Linked DNA regions of Tahibacter amnicola. The protein of the gene in region 1 binds, or shares a complex with, the protein of each later gene. Links are inferred from orthologs where the notes say so. Each region holds a gene or a part of one and is shown on either strand. Other genes may lie near its edges.

The links. Proteins that work in one complex are often made in the same cells at the same time.
Region 2: the proteins of prfA (region 1) and prmC are in contact, whole or in part, in a crystal structure (PDB 2B3T), measured with the Escherichia coli proteins. The link is inferred for Tahibacter amnicola from one-to-one orthologs.

Annotation. Positions count from the first base shown.
Region 1 is NZ_CP104694.1:5,640,787-5,643,974, reverse strand. Bases 189-3,188 are described here. They hold prfA (peptide chain release factor 1), read right to left. Parts: upstream 2,232-3,188; coding sequence 1,146-2,231; downstream 189-1,145. Other genes in these bases: hemA (glutamyl-tRNA reductase), read right to left, coding at 2,228-3,188; N4264_RS22195 (UbiH/UbiF/VisC/COQ6 family ubiquinone biosynthesis hydroxylase), read left to right, coding at 189-1,083. Outside these bases: more of N4264_RS22195, read left to right, coding at 1-188. UniProt on the Escherichia coli protein: Peptide chain release factor 1 directs the termination of translation in response to the peptide chain termination codons UAG and UAA.
Region 2 is NZ_CP104694.1:1,691,056-1,694,399, forward strand. Bases 288-3,182 are described here. They hold prmC (peptide chain release factor N(5)-glutamine methyltransferase), read left to right. Parts: upstream 288-1,259; coding sequence 1,260-2,105; downstream 2,106-3,182. Other genes in these bases: N4264_RS07030 (hypothetical protein), read left to right, coding at 288-1,231; N4264_RS07040 (NHL repeat-containing protein), read left to right, coding at 2,608-3,182. Also shown: more of N4264_RS07030, read left to right, coding at 1-287; more of N4264_RS07040, read left to right, coding at 3,183-3,344. UniProt on the Escherichia coli protein: Methylates the class 1 translation termination release factors RF1/PrfA and RF2/PrfB on the glutamine residue of the universally conserved GGQ motif, i.e. on 'Gln-235' in RF1 and on 'Gln-252' in RF2.

The sequences.
Region 1 (3,188 bases):
CTGGACGAGCGCACACCTGCGGCGTGGGACGAGGGTGACGAGGTGGATCTGCGGGTTGTCGCGATCGCGCCTTCCTCGGCGGATTTCCTCGCGGACATCGGCGTATGGCCGCGTATCGCCGGGGCCCGTTCCTGCGCCTACCGTCATATGCATGTGTGGGACGCCGAAAACGGCGCCGCGATCGATTTTGACGCCGCGGAGCACGCGCGGGGCGAGCTTGGCTGGATTGTCGAGAATCGCCTGGTCCAGCTCGCCCTGGCGCAGGCGATCGAGGCAGATGGACGAATCGAAACCCGCTGGCCGGCACGCGTGGTCGCGACCAGCGTCGAAGGCGGCGTGCGGCGGCTGGAGCTCAATGACGATTCCCGCATCGCGGCCCGCCTGGTTATCGCGGCGGATGGTGCGGCTTCGCCGCTGCGCGCGCTGGTGGACATCGATACGCACGGGCATTCCTACGGGCAGCGGGCCCTGGTCGCGCATGTGGGCACCGAACGCCCGCATGAAGCCACGGCCTGGCAGCGCTTCCTGCCGGGAGGCACGCTGGCCTTCCTGCCGCTGCGGGACGGACGCAGCTCCATCGTGTGGTCGTTGCCGGATGCCGAATGCGACCGGCTCCTGGCGCTGGATGACGCCGCGTTCTGCGCGGAACTGGGTTGCGCATTCGACTTCCGCCTGGGACCCATCACGTCCGTCACCCGGCGTGCGGCGTTCCCGTTGCAATTGCAGTTGGCACGCCGCTATCTCGCTCCCCGGCTGGCGCTGGTAGGGGATGCCGCGCACCAGGTGCACCCGCTGGCGGGTCAGGGCGTGAACCTGGGGTTTCGCGACGTGGCCTGCCTGGTCGAAACCATCGCCCAGGCCCACCAGGATGGGCGTGATTTTGCCGCGGAAACCACGTTACGCCGCTACGAGCGGCGGCGGCGCAGCGACAACACCCTTTCCGCCTTCGGCTTCGATGCAATCAACCGCCTGTTCCGCAGCCAGTTTGAACCGCTGGTCGTGCTGCGCGGCGCCGGTGTGCGTCTGGTGAACGCCTTGTCGCCGTTGAAGCGGCTATTGGCAGGGCACGCGGCCGGGCGCTGAGTCCGTCCGCATCAACGGATGCTGCTATCGAAAGAGTAGTTTCATGGGCGGCCGACAGGCGATCACGCCTGCCCGGTCAGCGCCTGCAGCAGGTCCGCCTGGTTCTCTTCCGACAGGCGCTGGATCAGGTCGTCCAGCTCGCCCTCGATGATCTCGGGCAGCCGATACAGCGTGAGGCCTTCCACGCGGTGGTCGGTGATGCGGCCCTGGGGGAAGTTGTAGGTCCGGATACGCTGGCTGCGATCGCCGGAACCGACCTGCAGACGACGGTTTTCGGCTTGCTCGGCCTGCTGCTTGGAGCGCTCCGCATCGAGCAGGCGGGCCTTGAGCAGGGCAAAGGCGCGCGCGCGATTCTTGTGCTGGCTGCGCTCGTCCTGGCACTCGACCACGATGCCCGTCGGCAGGTGAGTCAGGCGGATCGCCGAGTCGGTCTTGTTCACGTGCTGGCCGCCCGCACCGGACGCGCGGAAGGTGTCGACCTTGACGTCGGCATCGCGGATATCGATATCGTCGACTTCGTCCATCTCCGGCAGGATCGCTACCGTAGCGGCGGAAGTGTGAATACGCCCCTGGGCTTCGGTCGCCGGTACGCGCTGCACGCGATGAGTACCGGATTCGAATTTCAGCCGCGCATAGGCGCCCTTGCCTTCGATGCGTGCAATGACTTCCTTGTAGCCGCCATGTTCGCCAGGACTGGAAGACAGGATCTCCGCGTGCCAACCCTGCCGTTCGGCGTAACGCGAGTACATGCGGAACAGATCGCCGGCGAAGATCGCCGCCTCGTCGCCGCCGGTGCCGGCGCGCACTTCCAGGAACAGGTTGGCGTCGTCGCGTGGATCCTTCGGGATGAGCAGGATCTGCAGTTCGCGCTCCAGCGTGGTGCGCGTGGCTTCCAGCTCGGGAATCTCCGCCTCGGCGAGTTCTTTCAGCTCCGGATCGCGCAGCATGGCCTGGGCCGACTGCAGGGCCGCCTCGTTCGCGTCGTAGGCCTTCAGGGCGGCGGTGACCGGCTCGAGCTGGGCGTATTCGCGGTTGAGGTTGCGGAACTGCGCCGGGTCGCTCAGCACGTCGGGCTGGGCCAGCAGTGCGGCCACTTCTTCGTGGCGCTCGGCCAGCTGTTCGAGCTTGCGTCGGATCGAGGGAGTCATGCGTCCTTGTCGGTGTTGGCGGCGGCCGGGTCGAACAGCTTCGCGGCGGCCTGGATCAGTTCACTGTCGCCGCGCATCGCCGCTGCGCGGAGATTCGCGCTGGGGGCATGCAGCAGCTTGTTGGTCAGCGTGTTGGCCAGGAAGGTGAGCGCCTCCTCGGGCGACTTGCCGCGCTGGAGCAGGGCGCTGGCGCGGGCAAGAACGTCGTCGCGATCGGCTTCCGCACGGCGGCGCAGGTCCTGGACCGGATTTCCCAGGTCCAGGGCGCGCAACCAGGCCATGTAGCGGTCGACCTGCAGTTCGATGATCGCTTCCGCCTCGCGCGCGGCCGCTTCGCGCGATCGCAGGTTTTCGTCGATCACGACCTTCAGATCGTCAATGGTGTACAGATATACATCTTCCACTTTGGCGACGTCGGCGGCGATGTCGCGCGGCACGGCGATATCGACCATGAACATCGGCTTGTGCCTGCGCGCGCGGATGGCGGCCTCGGTCATGCTGCGCGTGACGATGGGTTCGCGGCTTGCGGTGGAGGCGATCACGATGTCGGCCTCAGCCAGGTGCTGGGGCAGGTCCGACAGGGCGATAGCGTAGCCGCCGCAGCGGTGTGCGAGTGACTGGGCGTTATCCAGCGTGCGATTGGCGACGATCAGGCGGCGGACATTGGCGTCGGCGAGGTGCCGCGCTGCCAGTTCAATCGTTTCGCCGGCACCGATCAGCAGTACGCAGGCGTCGCGCAGGTCGGCGAAGCGCTGCTCGGCCAGGCGCACGGCAGTGTAGGCCACGGATACGGGATTCGCGCCGATGCGGGTGTCCGTGCGGACACGCTTGGCCACCGCGAAGGTGTGCTGCAGCATGCGTTCCATCGGGGCACGCAGGGAGCGGGCATCGCGTGCCACCTGGTAGGCATCCTTCACCTGGCCCAGGATCTGCGGTTCGCCAAGGACCATGGAATCC
Region 2 (3,344 bases), 3.9 Mb from region 1 along the record:
CGACAGCAGCAGCGTGGCGTGGGAGAGTACGCTGTCCCGTCGCGATGCGGTCACGTTGGCGGCACCGACGCTGGGCGACCGGGCGGAGGTCTGGAAGGTTGTGCTCAGCCCCACCTGGCACGGCGAATTTGCCGGCCTGCCCCAGTCGCCGGTGGCGCACAGCACTGACCAATGGGTGCACGAGTTCCATCCGCTACCCGAAGAGAAGCTGACCGTCACGTTGACGCGTCCCGAGGCGGTTGCCGGCAAGAGCGTGGCGATCGACGAAGTGACGTTACAGACAGCCGCCGGCCGACGGGCCGTGGATTCGACGCTGGAACTGGTTCTGCGTGGCACCCAGGGCGGCGAGCACGGCATTGGCCTTCCTGCCGGTTCCGAGCTGCTGTCGGTGACGATGGACGGAGCGGTGGTCAATCTGCAGCCGCGTGACAACCGCCTGAGTCTGCCACTGTCCCCGGGCGTGAAACGCTATCGCATCACCGTGCGGCAGGCCCAGGAAATGGGTCTGCGCTCGCGCACGCCGACCTTCGACCTGGGCCTGCCTTCGGCCAATGTCCGGCTGGCGCTGACTCTGCCGGACGACCGCTGGGTGCTGTTTACCTGGGGCCCGAAGATGGGGCCGGCTGTGTTGTACTGGGGCGAGCTGGTCGTGATGGCCCTGCTGGCCTTCGGCCTGGCGCGCACGCGGCGTACGCCGCTGACGCTGTGGCATTGGCTGCTGCTGGGATGGGGTTTTTCCACGGCGTCCTGGTTTGCACTCGCGCTCGTGGCCGCCTGGCTGTTCGCGATGGATTGGCGTTCGCGCAATCAGCCGGTATCCGGCGCACTGTTCAACCTGGCCCAGGTGGGCCTGGCCTTCCTCACCGTGATCGCGCTGGTCTGTGCGGTGGGCGGCGTGTGGACGGGACTGCTCGGCGATCCGGACATGAGCGTCACGGGCAATGGATCGTGGGCGCGCAGCCTGCGCTGGTTTGCCGACCAGAGCGAGGGGATTTTGCCGGGAGCAGGGGCATTGACCCTGCCGATCTGGCTGTTCCGCGTGGCCATGCTCGCCTGGGCGCTGTGGATGGCCTATGCGCTCACGCGCTGGCTGCGCTGGGCCTTCAACGCCTGGTCGAACGGTGGCTACTGGCGCAGTCGTCCGGCACCGTTGCCCAAGCCGCCGCGGCATGTCGAAGAGACGCCAGTCGCACCTGAATCACCGGCGCCGTCGGGTGATGCGACGCCATGATGGCGCACCGGTGCGTGCGGAATCCGCAGTGACCGACGTTCGTTCGGCGCTGCGCCGCGGCGCTGCCACCCTTGCCGGTGACAGCGCCGCCCGCGAGGCGGAACTGTTGTTGCTGCACGCGCTGGGCAAGCCGCGCGTGTGGCTCTATGCGCACGGCGATGACGCGCTCGACGAGGACGTGCTGTGCCACTTCGAAAACCTGCTGGCCCGCCGTGCGGCGGGCGAGCCGGTGGCCTACATCCTGGGGCGGCGCGAGTTCTGGACCCTGTCGCTGGAAGTCACGCCGGCGACCCTGATCCCGCGACCGGAAACCGAATTGCTGGTCGAATTGGCCTTGTCCCGGATTCCACTTCACACACACGTGGATATTGCGGACCTTGGCACCGGCACGGGCGCCATTGCGCTTGCGATTGCCAGCGAGCGGCCGCAGGCGCGGGTATTGGCGACGGACCAGAGCAGGGACGCCTTGTCGGTCGCGCGACGCAATGCGTCGACGAACGGCATTCGCAATGTCGACTTTGCCCAGGGCAACTGGGGCCTGGCCCTGGGCGATGCGCGTTTCCACGGCATCGTCTCCAATCCGCCGTACATCGCCGCGGCAGATCCGCACCTGTCCCAGGGAGACCTGCGGCACGAACCGATCACCGCGTTGGCGTCGGGTCCGGATGGACTGGACGATATCCGCCAGATCTGCGCTGACGCCGGCAGGCACCTGCATCCCAACGGGTGGGTGCTGCTCGAACATGGGTACGACCAGGGTGACGCCGTGCGCGAAGTGCTACGCCGTTCCGGCTTTTGCGACGTCGCGACATGGAAGGATATCGAGCAGCGCGACCGCGTCAGCGGTGGATCCTGGCCGGCGGACGCCGGCTAGACGGAAGTCGGGCTGGCCCGTGCTGCCCGATCGGTTATCGTCCGCGGTGATCGACCGCTTTGCGCCCGTTTTCATCCTGCCGTCGCCCGGAAGCCGGGCAACCGCGCGGAGTGGGGTGCCAAAGTGTGACCGGGTTCGCACATCCCCTGTGCGATGGATCGCCTGGCAACTGGCCAGCACCTCTCGGACATCCCTCCTTCGAATCCGGAACATACGCTCCAGGCCACATGGCTGGTGTGGCCCTCCGCCACGGAGCTGTTTTCGCGCTCCATTGCACAGCGACAGCCGGGAGGCAGGCGCGGCGGAAACCTAACGGGCTGGCGGCTACGGTCGCTGCCCACGGATGTGCCAGTAGCCCCCGCCCGAGTGCGGGGGCTTTTTTTGTGCGCCCGCCAGGACGGAAGCGCACCAGGAAATGATCTCAGAGGACCGAAAGATTCTTCCCTGTTCCTCGCATGGGCCACCAGACACGGCGTGCGCCTATACCCGAGGATTTTCTACGATGCACCGGCTCTTCCTGTTGGCTGTCCTGTTTCTGTCGGCTACTGCGCTTGCGCAGAACGCCGGCCTCGATCGCCGTTTCGGCGAACGCGGTATTGCCAGCCTGCGTGATCCATCTGTTCCGACCAACTACAAGCACATCGGCCTGGCCGCCTGTGCCGCACCGGACGGAAACCTCAACGTGGTCGTGCAGCAAGGCAATACCAGCCTGGCCCTGTTTCGCGTACTTCCCGACGGCAACCTGGACACCCACTTTTCCGGGGACGGTTTCACCACCGTGACGGTGCCGCTGAGCAATGACGAAGGGGCGCAGGGGGCCTGCATGGCCGACGGACGTATCCTCGTGCTGCGCCAGGTACCCGGTGTCGGCAACGACAGGAACTTCCAGCTCACCCGCCTGATGCCCGACGGGACGCTCGATGCGGGATTTGGGGCCGGAAGCGGCTACGTCACGGTGGACATGGATACGCATACGGCCGGGCTGGGCGACCTGGAATTTCCGCTTGGACTCAATATTGAACCCGGTGGCTCGATCCTGGTGTCGCTGCGCGTCTTTCTGGCGGACGGCGGTTCCCGGCCGGGGCTGGCCCGGTTCACCGCGGACGGCACGCTGATTTTCGCCCGTACCTATCTCACCCTTGCGGGTACCACGCCCAACTACGCGACGGCCGCGGGCATGGCACTCGACGGAAAACTCTGGCTTTTCGGCGGCGGGAACCCGACGGGCCTGCCGGTCTC